2 linked regions of the Limnospira fusiformis SAG 85.79 genome follow. The main gene of each other region encodes a partner of the protein of the gene in region 2 in a complex. Links are inferred from orthologs where the notes say so. Each region holds a gene or a part of one and is shown on either strand. Other genes may lie near its edges.

Region 1 (7,859 bases), 1.8 Mb from region 2 along the record:
AATCATTATTACTGGTTGTTAGTTGATTTTCCGGTTCTAGGGTAGTAGTACGATCGCACTTGTCAAGTTCAGTCTGAACATTTAGGCGGGAGTTGAGATTGTACCCTGGCATTGATTACAGTGAGCGATCGCCCATAATTGGGCATCGGATCTAAAATTAGGCTGATGATGTTCAGTTAAATTTAAGTCTAAGTTATGATTTTTAAGCGCCAGGAAGTGGCGTTTAGGCCTGTGGAGACGATGGGAGACCCCAGCTATAAACTAATAGCCTGGGGAATTGTCGGAGAAGCAGGAAGCCTACACCCAATGCGTCAGCCTGTTCTGACCCAGGTGGTGGTAGGGTACTTCACAGATAACCGAATAACGGATAGTTAAGAGATATGCCGCGACGCGACGACCTAAAAAAAATTCTGCTGCTGGGTTCGGGTCCAATTGTCATCGGACAAGCCTGTGAGTTTGACTATTCAGGGACTCAAGCCTGTAAAGCCCTACGAGAAGAAGGATATGATGTAGTTCTGGTCAACTCTAACCCAGCCACAATCATGACCGACCCGGAAACAGCCCGGCGGACATACATTGAACCCTTAACCCCAGAAATTGTGGAAAAAGTCATCGAGGCGGAACGTCCCGACGCTTTATTACCAACCATGGGGGGTCAGACCGCCTTAAATATTGCGGTGGCTTTGTCGAAAAATGGGGTTTTAGACAAATATGGTGTTGAACTGATTGGCGCTAAATTAGATGCGATTGAAAAAGCCGAAGATCGTCTCCTGTTCAAACAGGCGATGGAGAAAATTGGGGTCGGCTGCTGTCCATCAGGTATTGCGAATAACCTCAATGAAGCCAGGGCTATTGCGGAGCAAATTGGTAGTTATCCGCTGATTATTCGTCCCGCCTTCACTATGGGGGGTACAGGGGGCGGTATTGCTTATAATCAGGAAGAATACGAGGAATTGGCGATCGCTGGGTTGGATGCTTCCCCCATGTCCCAGATTTTGGTGGAACAGTCTTTAATTGGCTGGAAAGAATACGAGTTAGAGGTAATGCGGGATTTGGCGGATAATGTGGTGATTATCTGTTCCATTGAAAACCTCGACCCTATGGGGGTTCATACTGGCGATTCCATTACCGTCGCTCCGGCGCAAACCCTCACCGATAAGGAATATCAACGATTGCGGGATGCGGCGATTAAAATTATCCGGGAAATTGGGGTAGAAACGGGAGGTTCTAATATCCAGTTTTCCGTGAACCCGGTTAATGGAGATGTGATTGTCATTGAAATGAACCCCCGCGTCAGTCGGTCTTCGGCTTTGGCTTCCAAGGCGACTGGGTTCCCTATTGCGAAGTTTGCAGCCAAATTGTCTGTGGGTTATACCCTCGATGAAATTAGCAATGATATCACCAAAAAAACTCCGGCTTCTTTTGAACCAACTATTGATTATGTGGTCACCAAGATTCCCCGGTTTACTTTTGAGAAGTTCCCAGGTGCTGAACCAGTATTGACTACCCAAATGAAATCGGTGGGTGAGGCGATGGCTATTGGTGGCACTTTCTGCGAGTCCTTCCAAAAGGCTATGCGATCGCTCGAAACAGGTTTGGCGGGTTGGGGACTTAATACTAATGAAAAAGTCCCCAGTTTGGATACTATCCGTTCTGGTTTAAGGACTCCTAACCCCGACCGAATGCTAACGCTCCGCTATGCCATGTTATTGGGAATGTCGGTAGAGGAGATTTATGAGTTAACCGGGATTGACCCTTGGTTTTTGGATAAGTTGCAGCAATTGTTGGAGACGGAGAAATTTTTAAAACGCACTCCCTTCAACCAAATTAATCATGAGGATATGCTGGCGATTAAGCGACAAGGTTTTAGCGATCGCCAAATTGCTTTTGCGAGTCAAACCACGGAAGATGAAGTCCGTAAATATCGTAAGGGTTTAGGGGTCAAACCTGCCTATAAAATGGTGGATACCTGCGCCGCCGAATTTGAGTCTACCACCCCTTACTATTACTCTACCTATTGGGAAGAGGACGAAATGATCCCCTCCGACCGCCCCAAAGTCATGATTCTCGGCGGCGGACCTAACCGCATTGGTCAGGGGATTGAGTTTGACTATTGTTGCTGTCACGCCTCCTATTCTTTGCGCGATGATGGCTATATCACCATTATGGTTAACTCCAACCCGGAGACGGTTTCCACCGACTACGACACCAGCGATCGCCTCTATTTTGAACCCTTGACCAAGGAGGATGTTTTTAATATCATCGAGGCGGAAGAACCACTAGGTATTGTCATTCAGTTTGGCGGTCAGACTCCCTTAAAACTAGCCGTCCCCCTGGAAAAAGCCCTGTCAGAATCCACCCTAAAAACTAAAATTTGGGGGACTAGCCCTGACTCTATTGATACCGCTGAGGACCGGGAACGCTTCGAGAAAATTCTCCGGGAGTTGAATATTCAACAGGCGGCGAATGGAATGGCTCGCAGCTATGAAGAGGCTCTCGCGGTGGCGGGTCGTATCGGTTATCCGGTCGTCGTGCGTCCTTCCTATGTGTTGGGGGGTCGCGCCATGGAAATCGTCTATTCTGATGAGGAATTGGAACGATATATGACCTTTGCGGTGCTGGTGGAACCGGATCACCCGATTTTGGTTGATAAGTTCCTGGAAAATGCCGTTGAGGTCGATGTTGATGCGATCGCTGACCATACCGGAAATGTCGTCATCGGTGGGATTATGGAACATATCGAACAGGCGGGGATTCACTCCGGGGACTCCGCTTGTTCCATTCCTACCCAAACTCTATCAGAAACCGTCCTCGCTACCATACGCCGCCAGACTATTCAATTAGCCAAGGCTTTGAATGTGGTGGGTCTGATGAACATTCAGTTTGCGGTACAAGGTGAACAGGTTTATATTCTGGAGGCTAACCCCCGCGCTTCCCGGACTGTTCCCTTTGTGTCTAAGGCGATCGGTATTCCTTTGGCGAAAATGGCTTCCCGCGTCATGTCTGGCAAGACTTTGGCAGAGTTGGGATATACTCAGGAGAAAATTCCCGATTATGTCTCGGTGAAAGAGGCGGTTTTACCTTTTGCTAAGTTCCCAGGTACGGATGTCCTCCTCGGTCCCGAAATGCGATCGACCGGAGAAGTTATGGGAATTGATACCGAATTCGGACGCGCCTTTGCTAAAGCCGAATTGGCGGCGGGTCAGGTGATACCCATGTCGGGGACGGTGTTTGTCTCTGTCAATGACCGCGATAAAGAAGCGATCGTTCCTGTGGTTCAAGATTTCCTGGATCTCGGCTTTAAGGTGACTGCTACCATCAACACTCGCAAGGTGTTATGGGAACATGGGGTTAAGGTTGACCTAGAGTTGAAACTCCATGAGGGTCGCCCTAATGTATTGGATGCTATTAAAAATCACGCGGTACAATTGGCGATTATCACGCCTTCGGGGTCGGAAGCACGCGCTGATGGGATTATGATTCGGCGATCGGCTTTGGCTTACAAGGTCCCGATTATTACCACTATCGCTGGCGCTAAAGCCACCATATCCGCTTTGCGATCGCTCCAGCAACGCCCCCTAGATGTTAAAGCCCTTCAAGACTATTACATTTAAAATAGTCTCGCCCTAGGGCTAATGGGCGGGTTTAGACGGTTGGCGGATTTTTTCCCAAAACCGTCGGGAATGCGATCGCACCACCTGTTCAAAACGGCGGCGGGGAAAGGGCGGGTGTATATCATTGGCTGGTGTGTTCCATGGCTGACTGCTGCACCCGCCCCTACATTACATTGGGCGCGTTATTCGAGGTCGAAATTCGGTGAAATTCGGTGAAATGCGATCGCACTACCTCACCAAAAACCGCCGTGGGGAAAGGGTCGGTGCTAGTAGGGGCGGGTGCTAGATCCGCCATCGGGAAAACCAGCCAACTACCTGCACCCGCCCTTCTTTTTTAATGCCCCTACATTGGGCGCGTTATTCTTGTTAACAAAAGGTTCGACTTGATCTCAGTCTTGACATTATGTAGACTATCTATCACAATCATGATTATAGAGCCTTTATTTTTCAAGTCATGGACCTACAATTATCCTTGTTTCCAGATGATCCAAAAGATAACAGCACCAGGAAACAGAAAAAAGCTAAATTAGGGCGTTATCAAAGAATTCAGCGTGAATTAGCCACAACCAAACGCGATCCTTATCAAGTTCAAGTTGATATTAATCCCGTATCCCAACCACTGCAAACCTATAACTTTATCGATCTATTTTCTGGTGCAGGGGGAATCACGCAGGGTTTTTGGCAAGCTGGTTTTAATCCAGTAGCTAGTGTAGAAATTAACCCAATTGCCTCCGCCACTCATCAGAGAAACTTTCCCAATTGTCATCATTTTTGTGGGGATGTTAATGATTTTAATCCTCACCAGTGGCTATCTAAAATTGGTTCTCCTTCAGTTCATCTGGTCGTAGGCGGGCCACCGTGTCAAGGTTTTTCTGTCGCTGGGAAGCGCGATCCCAATGACCCTCGCAATCATTTATTCCAACAATTTATTCGCATTGTTGCTGAAGTGCGTCCTTGGTATGTCGTTATGGAAAATGTGCCGGGAATTTTAACCCTCAAAAAAGGCAAAATTAAACAAGCTATTTTTTCTGCTTTTCAAGCCATTGGTTACACAAATATTTCCGTGGCAATTCTTGAATCTGCCACCTATGGTGTTCCCCAAATCAGACCGAGAGCTATTTTTATAGCTAATCGTTTCGGAATGGAAAATCCTTATCCAAATCCTCAATTAGTTCCAGAGGAGTATCAGACAATTGAATCAGCAATTTCCGATCTACCAGCTTACCAACCCATTCCCAGTATTAATCATGAATGGACTCGTCATTCTCCCGAATATATGGAGCGGATATCAAAAGTACCTCCAGGAGGTTCTTTGTATCAAACCTATGTTGATGCTTTTAAGCGACAGTATCCCGGAAAACCTAGTATGACCATCAAAGAGAATCACGGGGGGACTCATATTCATCCCCATCTAAATCGGGTGATTTCAGCGCGAGAAATGGCTAGATTACAGACCTTTCCTGATTCTTTTATCTTTGAAGGAACCATGAAAAAAGCCATGTGGCAAATTGGAAATGCTGTTCCTCCACGTCTAGCAGAGTGTATTGGCTATGGACTCATTCCTTACTTAAATAGGATTGTCACAGAGGCTGAAAATGAGGCTGAAAATATAGTTGTCTCCGAAAAACAGCTTACTTATGTTCAGCTAATGTTGCATTAAGAGCATTACGCCATGACTCAAAATCATACCAACCGCAACCTATACAACCACCTTCTGCTTCCGCTCCCAATGGAGGAATATTATCAGGCCAGTTCTCACCCCCAGAATACCAGAAGCGGATACCCATGGGCTGCCCTCTTTTACCAGTTTTCATACATCTTTCACAACTTCTCGATTTCAGTAAATTGTGGTTGCCAGCACTATCTTTTTTGAGAAGTTGAAATTTTCTTTTGATTTCGTTTTCGTTCATGTTTATGTCATGACTAGGTTCGGCTTTACCCCAACGCTGCATAGGAAAACGGTGATCAATCACTAACTCATGGGTTGGTCTTTTTCGATTTTCAATAACGTCTTTATAATCATAAAGTTTCAAAATTCTGTCTGCTAATTTGGGGGGAATAATAGCCGGAGCATTTGACGGTTTTATTTGCCCAGTCCATCTATCCCATCTGGTTTTTTTATTACAGATGTTACAGAAATCCCGTTTGGTCTCAAGATGTAGCCCCGGACGACTTTTAGTTCCGCGCTCTAGTCCTTGAATTCCACCACCTCCAGCGTATTGCTCCGATGCTACTTGCTTACCTTCACAAGTGCGACAGTGCCACTTCTGATCTGACAGCAAACTGAACACCTTTAACTGAGAAGAACCTGGTTTTAATTGGGATTTAAAATTAGCCACTAAATTGCGATTCATTCAGTCCTAGTTATTTCTATTTCTAAGTTGTCCAGAAGTTGAGATACGGTTATTCCTAAGCCCTCAGCAAGAGCCACAATCGCCGTAAGAGAAGGATTTCTGACACCACGCTCTAGACCAGATATATACGTGCGGTCTAGGTCACAGCGTAGCCCTAGTTCTTCTTGAGAAATACCCACAGCCATTCTATGCTGTCTAATCAGAAATCCCAAAGCTTTTAAGGTTTTTGCTTTTGATTTTTCCATAGAGTCATAATTACCCATGGTGGACGATAAGTCTACGGACTATCAGTCACATTAAGAGATATTTTTGTCCTCTCAAAGTCCCTCTCCCTCTCTGGGATCCAGATTTAGGGTGAGGGCAATGTATTAAGCGACTGGTGAACAAGCTGTACTCTGATTGACGATTCTCCTAACCGCTAATCTTCCCAGGTCTTGAATTTAACCGCCACCAGGTTAAACTCCCCAAAATTAACCCAATTAGACAACTCGCAACCAACTTATAGCTTTGTAATTTGCCTCGCGCCCTTTGCTTTTTGGGCGGGACTGGCAACCCGGCGGGCATAGGGGATAATTCCCCGTTGTGTTCCCTGGTATCATCTTCCTGGGCTTGACGGGATCTCATATCGTTTTTGCGGTGTTGCATAATAGAAAATGATATTCTCAAATAAATCAAGATGGATTGTCCTTATTGCCAAAGCCATAAAGTAGTCAAAAATGGTCATCGTCAGGGAAAACAGAGTTACCTGTGCCGTGAATGTGGTCGCCAATTTCGATAAAATCCCTGTCCTGGAGGTTACAGTTCTGATGTCAAAGAGCTTTGTGTGAAAATTTCCCTCAATGGCATGGGATTTCGAGCCATTGAGAGAGTCACTGGTATTTCTCACAACACAATACTTAACTGGGTTAGAGTTGCAGAAACCCACATTGATGAGGAAAACTATGAAATTCCTGAAATAGCTCAAATTGATGAGCTTCAGACTTTTGTGGGTTCAAAAAAAAACCATCTGGGTCTGGACAGTTGTGAATACCAAACTGCCTGGAATTCTGAAGTTTGTCATAGGCGACCGCTCATTGCTGGCTTTTACCACATTATGGCAAATGATTCAGGGCTGGGCTGGTTTTCTATATATTACGGACGGATACAAAGTTTATCCTTGCTTAATTGAGGATTGCAATCATCTAGTCAGCAAAACGGCTATGACAAGAGTAGAAGGAGAAAACTGCCGTCTGAGGCACTATTTAGCCAGGCTACATCGCAAAACTTTGTGTGATTCCAAGTCCACTGAGATGTTGTACAAATCAATTCGCTTACTTATCTATTATTTGAAGCATGGACAACTTCCTCCGTTCTCTTAATCATTCTTCACTGTGCAATACCTAAAAGACAACGAAATCAACAACGATGGATTCTAACGTATTACCAGATATAGTCAAACTAGGAACTGATGGCATTACAGTTTTTTTTAGTCTGGCAGTTAATGAAGAAAAACCAGAAACTGATATCAGAGGTTAACTCCAGAGACAACGAACTAATGAAGCTGATTTACACAATCCTAAATCAATATAGGCAGTACCCAACAGGATTAAGCGATCGCACTGGCCGGATTAACCATCCCAGAGGAAAAGCCAAGGAGTAATTAATCAGACTGGCCCAATTGGGGACAACCTACTGGGAAAATGGACAATATAAGTACAAATTCCCAGCTAGGACAAAAAAGCGATCGCATCAAGTCCCTGGATACCAATCTGAACTGCTACAATTCCAAGGCTAAAGTAAACGCTTCGCCTCTATTCCTAATCTGACTCTGGGGCTAATGGTAAAACCCAAGTCTCCACTAGCCATCTCTGGGAAGAGGACAATATCAATATTTTTTGATTTTTATAGATTA
Region 2 (6,862 bases):
TTAGTGATGGTAAATGCGCTTTTATCGGTCTATACTGATTTAAGTGTTTGAAGATACGACGACAAAAGCCATTGAGTTTAGGCTGCCAATGGTGGAAATACATGGTAATCATGATGACTTACTTATTTTTATTTATCCTCAAAATAGTTGATCATCCTGACGATTGAGTTAACTATGGCGCTTAATATATTTAACTCACCATGGTTAAGGATCAGTAATTTGATTGATGGCTGTCTGTTAATGACCTTGCTATAATCATAATGTTCGGAATCAGGGAATAATCGGGATATAACTATGAAACTTAAACTTTTTGCGGGTCCGATAGGGGTTGTCCTCGGTACGGTGTCTCTGTTAGCGGTTTCTATGACACCACCTTTAATAGAATCTGTGCTAGGTGATGATGATCAGCCCCCAGGTCGCTTGGTGGGAGGAGGGACTAGGAGTGGCAACCCTAATTGTAGATTTGATCAAACTCCCTTGATGGCGATCGCTCCCTCTCGATCAATAGGATTAACCGCTCAAGCCTCTCCTAGGTTATATTTTTACTTACCTGCTATGGAAACTGTCCAAACGGCAGAGTTTGTGCTGATTGATAACACCAATGACACAGTGATTTATGAAGAGACCCTGAAAATCGGAGGTAAAGCTGGAATTATGGGTGTGACTATACCATCACACAGCACTCAAAACATTAAAACCAACAATAATTACAAGTGGTACTTTTCCATCGTTTGTAATCCTGATAACCGTTCGGAGGATATCATAGTCGAAGGTGGCATCCGGTGGGCAGAAATAGACCCAGCATTGGCTAGTCAAATCAACCAAGCCAGTCCACTAGAAAAGGTGGATCTATATTTAAAGGCTGGGCTGTGGTTTGATGCTATGTCAACTTTGGCTGAGTTGCGGTCTCATGGTAATCCTGATCCGGCAGTCTCAGAGGCTTGGAGTAAACTATTGGAATCGGCGGATCTGGGCGTTTTGGTTCAAGAACCTGTAATTACCGAATAATTTACTCCATATTTTCAGCAGCGATCGCTATTGACTCTGATTCTGATTCTGATTCTGACGCTGGCGGAATATCTCATAAAGTGCCATACCAGTGGCTACTGAGACATTCAGACTAGGGATTGTTCCTTGTAGGGGAATAGAAAGTAGTACATCGCAGTTTTCGGCGATCGCATGACTCAATCCTTCCCCTTCACTACCAACCACCAGAACGATCGCTCCGGTTAAATTGGCATTATACAGGGGTTGAAATTCCCCGGCTACTGTCCCATAAATCCAAAATCCGGCTGATTTGAGTTCAGTTAGACTACGGTTAAGATTGATCACCCGCGCTACCGGGAAAGTCTCTAAGGCTCCGGCCGCTACTTTCATCACTGTAGCATTAATACCAACAGCCCGGCGCTGGGGTAGAATCAAGCCTTGCGCTCCGATCGCTTCAGCGGTGCGAACGATCGCGCCTAAGTTGTGGGGGTCAGTGATACCATCAACCGCGACTAGGACAGGCTGGCTATTGGCAGATTTAGCCTGGGTAATTAGGGTGGTTAAATCCCAATATTTATACGGTGTAACCTGTGCGACAATTCCCTGATGGTTAGCGCCTCTGGTAATTTGGTCTAGGCGCTGATAGCTGGCTCCGTCTACAATAGCACCTTTAGCTTTCGCCTCTTGTAAGAGAGGTTGAAACCGGGTATCCGATCGCAATTGGGAAATTACCCAAACTCGGTTAAGCGATCGGCCGTTTTCTAAGGCTGCTAAGACTGTGTGGCGGCCATAAATTAGATCTTCCTCTGGCGGTTCTGTCTCTGCTGAAGCCACAGGGCGATCGCGACGACGGGGATGGATAGCTGGTTTATCTTCCCGAGGAGAATGCGGTGGCTTAGAAGAAGGCTTAACCTTTCCTCGGTTCGGGCCAGATTTGCGATGGGGAGATGAAGGAGGTCTCATTAAAAAACCCTCGAAGATTAGGCAATTTTTAATCAACAAATAGTAGGACCGACAGAGAAACCCCCTATCGGTCTACTGGAAATAGGTAGACTCCTAGCAGTCACTCAACTTTTTTTTACCGCCGCCACAGCATCCTCAACGGTTTGCTGTAGAGATAGAAACTTTTCTAAACGAACCAGTTTCACGGTTTGGGTGACGCGAGGATTAGAAACAATTTGTAAAGTTCCTCCGTTAGTCTGAGCCTTCTTGACGAGTTGTACCAAAGCGCCCAAACCGGAACTGTCTACGAAGTCTATCTGGGAAAGATCCAACACAATGTGTTTTGGTCCATTATCGATACACTTGGACATAATTTTCCGAAACGTACCTTCTGAGAAGGCATCGAGTAATCCGGTCAGACGAAATATTTGATAGTTATCTTTAACGTCGCGAGTCCCTCTGAGGCTAACGGTCAGGTGTAGTTGCTCAGGAATAGCCCCCTCCTAACTGGATAGCACATATACTGCCTTATTAGTATATTCCATTTTTGCCATAATTGTCTATGGTATCTGATTCGGTTGGATCAAATTTGAGATTAGCAAGAGACAGGGGGACGAGTGATCGGCTTGTCCCCCAATAACCTGGCTAGGTAATTACTTGCCTTTTTCCATTTCCTTAACGAACTGCTCAAACAGATAATCAGCGTCGTGGGGACCGGGACTGGCTTCTGGGTGATACTGCACTGAAAATAGCGGTAGGGTTTTGTGCTTGAGACCAGCAACAGTGCGATCGTTCAGGTTCAGATGGGTTATTTCTACATCCTCCGCTAGGCTATCAGGATCGAGAGCAAAGCCGTGATTTTGGCTGGTAATTTCCACCTGACGCTTTTCTAAACCAGCAGGTTGGTTTAATCCCCGATGTCCGAATTTTAGCTTAAAGGTTTTCGCACCTAGGGATAAACCGAGGATTTGATGTCCCATACAGATCCCAAATACTGGTTTGTTACTTTTCAGTAACTCCTGGGTTGTGGAAATACCTTCGGAAACGGCCGCCGGGTCTCCTGGACCGTTAGAGAGGAAAATGCCATCGGGATTATATTTGAGGATCTCGGCGGCGGGGGTGCTGGCGGGAACTACGATCACCCGACAACCATAACTAGCTAGGCGACGTAGAATATTACGCTTTACTCCAAAGTCAATGGCAACTACTGTATAACGGGGTGGGGGTGTTGGGCTGTCTTTTGATTCCAAGCTGGGGCTAAATTCCCAAACTGTATCGGTGGACTCAGACCACTCGTAGCTCTCTGGTGTAGTTACTTCTTTAACTAGGTTCAACCCATCCATATTGGGAGCCTGTTCGACTAAGGATAATAATTCTGCGGGGTCGAGAATTTCGGTGGATATGCCACCATTCATGGCCCCGACAGTTCGCAGTTTGCGGGTTAAGGCACGGGTATCTATGCCATAAATGCCGGGAATATTATGTTCTTTGAGATAGTCCGGTAAGGATTGGGTAGAACGCCAGTTACTGGGACGGGTGCAAATATTACGGGCGATCGCGCCTCGGACTTGGGGTCTTTGGGATTCTTCGTCTTCTGGGTTAACTCCTGTGTTCCCTAATTCAGGATAGGTAAAGGTGACAATCTGACCACAATAACTTGGATCAGTCAAAACTTCCTGATAACCTGTCATTCCGGTGTTAAACACCACTTCACCTAAAACTGTACCTGGAGCGCCAAAGGACCAACCTCGATAGCTGGTACCATCAATCAGAACCAGTAAAGCTGGTTTAGCAGAGATAAGGGACATAAAAGCCAATTTGCATCTAAACTTAATACCTCCCTATTCTGCCAGATATCTGACAAACCGCTGATCGTTGAGTTTTGATTGCATGACAATTCAGCGGTGGAGGGCTATCAATTAACTGGTTTCCCCAAGATGCGGGTAGCGTTGAGAATGGCTAATAATGCTACTCCCACATCGGCGAATACTGCTGACCAGATGCTGGCTAGTCCGAAAATTCCTAAGATGATAAAAAAGCCTTTAATTCCCATGGCTAAACCGATGTTTTGCCAGACAATGCGGCGGGTTTTTCGTCCGATGGCGATCGCACGACTGACATAAGAGGGAGAATCGGTCATAATTACTACATCGGCAGTTTCAATGGCTGCGTCTGAACCCATACCTCCCATGGCTATACCTACGTCAGCCCTAGCAATGGCTGGCGCATCATTGATTCCATCTCCGACAAAGGCAACTTTACGATGATCTGGACTTAGTAGTTTTTCCAGTTGCTTGACTTTATCTTCGGGCCTTAATTCGGCATAATATTCATCAATATTTAAGGTTTTGGCTAGGCGATCGGCTACGGTTTGATTATCTCCGGTTAGCATGACTATTTTCTGCACTCCTTGTTTTTTGAGGGCTTTAATAGCAGCCACAGAATCGGGTCTAACTTTATCGGCAATTAGGATATATCCGGCATAGCGATAGTCTACGGCTAGATGAATTACTGTGCCGCCTACATCACAGAGAGGATGGTCGATTTTTTCTAAGTGTAACAGGCGATCGCCTCCCGCAATTACTGTCCGATTTTGCAGGTTTCCTTTGACTCCACAGCCGGGGATTTCTTGATAATCTTCGATTAAGGTTTCGGTAGGTGAATCTCCATAGTATTCACGAATTGCTTGGGCGAGAGGATGGTTAGATAGGGATTCTATTTTGGCGGCAATCTCGATTAATTCTGCTTCGGTAAAGTGATGATGAGGGACGATTTTTGTCACCTCAAATACGCCAGCGGTCAGGGTTCCTGTTTTGTCAAATATCACGGTTTTAACGGCAGCTAAATCGTCTAAAAATGTCGAGCCTTTCACTAAGATTCCCTGCTGGGCTGCTCCTCCGACTCCCCCAAAGTAGCCTAGAGGAATGCTAATTACTAAACCGCAGGGACAGGAAATTACTAGGAGAATTAATGCCCGCGAAAACCATTCTTGAAAACTGCCCAAATTGACTAGGGGAGGAATTAAGGCGATCGCTATGGCTAAACTTACCACAATTGGGGTATAATAACGTGCGAAGGTGGTGATAAATTTTTCGGTTTTGGCTTTCCGACTTTGGGCGCTTTCTACTAATTCTAAAATTTTGCTAATCGAAGATTCGTTAAATGGTTTGGTTACTTTAATGGTTAGTAGTCCGGTTTGATTGATGGTTCCCGCTAGGACTATTTCTCCGGGTTTAACGGCACGAGGTAAGGATTCTCCGGTGAGGGGTGAAGTGTCAATTTGGGAGGTTCCAGATATGATTTCTCCGTCTAAAGGGATTTTTTCTCCGGCTTTGACGACAATACTACTGCCGACATTTACTAACTGCGGAGACATGGTTTTTATTTCGCCATTTATTAGCAGGTTTGCATTGTCTGGACGTACTGCTAATAATGATTTAATTGAACGCCGAGAACGCTGCACAGAAAACTCTTGGAAACCTTCCCCAATTCGATAAAATAGCATGACAGCCACGGCTTCGGGAACTTCATTAATAGCAATGGCGCACAGGGTGGCTAAACTCATTAAAAAGGTTTCATCAAATATCTGACCTCGCCAGATATTCTTTCCGGCGCTGACTAAGATTTCCCAGCCTGTGAGTAAATATACAGGAATTAATACTATATATTCCCCCCAACCCCAAACCGCGAGTTTGAGCCAATTGTTGAAGATTAAGGCTAGGATATAAATGGCGGTGATTATTGCCAGGGGTATCACTTCGGATACCAGATTATCAGAATGGCGATCGTCTCCATTGCATGAACAGCAGGAACTCTGTTGATTATCAGTCATTGTGTGGGAGCCAAATCTTTCTATACTATCATTTTTTGGGGTGATTTTTAGGGACTTATCTTAAATCATTATTAATATTATACCAGCCATGAAAGTCGATGCTCAACTCTAACTAGAGATTAGATTAAGAAAAATTAAATTTTTGAGAGTCGCTTCCGAAAGACGGCTAGGATTAAAGTAATTGTAGCATCATGGCCAGCGGGAGTTGGGATCAATGGTTTATTGGTTGATCAAATCTGAGGAAAAAACTTATAGTATTGACCAAATGCAGTCGGATACAACTTGTATTTGGGATGGTGTTCGTAACTACATGGCTAGGAATTTCTTGCGGAAAATGCAAGTTAATGATTTGTGTTTTTTTTATCATTCTAATACCAAAATTCCGGGGATTGTCGGCTTGGTGCGAGTCATTGAATCTGATATAGTTGATCCTACTCAATTTGATGAAAATAGCCCCTATTATGACCCGAAAGCTACGGCTAACCATCCTCGTTGGTATACGGTCAGAGTAGAGTTTATTGATAAATTTCCCCAGATGATTTCTCTTGGCGACCTCAAACAGCAATTTGATCCTGATGACTTGTTACTGGTGCGGCGGGGTAATCGTTTGTCTGTCATGCCGATTCGAGTGGATATTGGCGATCGCATTCTACAATTGAAAATTAGCCGATCTGTATCTTAGATAGGATATAATTAAGCTGTTTATTTTAGGTAAAATTAACCCATGACCGTCAACACACCCCCCTGATGGCTGCAATCCGAAACATCTAATATTGTAGCTGAAATTGCTCTGATAATTCGTCAGTCACTCCAGCTTGACGAGTTATGAGAATGTGGCTCGGATGAATTGTGCTCAAAATTGAACTCTCATGCTGTTAGATTATTGTCAGGGATGATTAGAAATTAGTGGCCAGCATGAACAAGCGATTTGACTGCGATCGGGTGATGATCCTCAAGTAGAAATTATAGATACCATTGATTTAGGATTTCCTGTGGGTTTGGAACCAGATATTAGTCAATTTGTCCATAAAATTACGGTTAGACTAAATCCCAAAGATGTGCTAATATTATTTACAGATGGGATTACTGAGGGGGAAAATA

What was found.
Region 1: the proteins of carA (region 2) and carB are in contact, whole or in part, in a solved structure (PDB 1KEE), measured with the Escherichia coli proteins. The link is inferred for Limnospira fusiformis SAG 85.79 from one-to-one orthologs.

The regions. Positions count from the first base shown.
Region 1 is NZ_CP051185.1:220,648-228,506, forward strand. What follows is about bases 35-3,814. They hold carB (carbamoyl-phosphate synthase large subunit), read left to right. Parts: upstream 35-380; coding sequence 381-3,614; downstream 3,615-3,814. Other genes in these bases: HFV01_RS01215 (hypothetical protein), read right to left, coding at 35-112; HFV01_RS01220 (hypothetical protein), read left to right, coding at 196-375; HFV01_RS30000 (hypothetical protein), read right to left, coding at 3,611-3,739; HFV01_RS30005 (hypothetical protein), read right to left, coding at 3,778-3,814. In the rest of the region: more of HFV01_RS01215, read right to left, coding at 1-34; more of HFV01_RS30005, read right to left, coding at 3,815-3,909; HFV01_RS01230 (DNA cytosine methyltransferase), read left to right, coding at 4,069-5,274; HFV01_RS01235 (hypothetical protein), read right to left, coding at 5,246-5,968; HFV01_RS01240 (helix-turn-helix domain-containing protein), read right to left, coding at 5,965-6,231; HFV01_RS01245 (hypothetical protein), read right to left, coding at 6,380-6,592. UniProt on the Escherichia coli protein: Large subunit of the glutamine-dependent carbamoyl phosphate synthetase (CPSase).
Region 2 is NZ_CP051185.1:2,027,159-2,034,020, reverse strand. What follows is about bases 1,661-4,443. They hold carA (glutamine-hydrolyzing carbamoyl-phosphate synthase small subunit), read right to left. Parts: upstream 3,738-4,443; coding sequence 2,583-3,737; downstream 1,661-2,582. Other genes in these bases: HFV01_RS09680 (heavy metal translocating P-type ATPase), read right to left, coding at 3,845-4,443; HFV01_RS09690 (STAS domain-containing protein), read right to left, coding at 2,055-2,405; rlmB (23S rRNA (guanosine(2251)-2'-O)-methyltransferase RlmB), read right to left, coding at 1,661-1,950. Also shown: HFV01_RS09705 (EAL domain-containing protein), read right to left, coding at 1-112; HFV01_RS09700 (DUF928 domain-containing protein), read left to right, coding at 295-1,008; more of rlmB, read right to left, coding at 1,036-1,660; more of HFV01_RS09680, read right to left, coding at 4,444-5,761; HFV01_RS09675 (EVE domain-containing protein), read left to right, coding at 5,976-6,443; HFV01_RS09670 (PP2C family protein-serine/threonine phosphatase), read left to right, coding at 6,694-6,862. UniProt on the Escherichia coli protein: Small subunit of the glutamine-dependent carbamoyl phosphate synthetase (CPSase).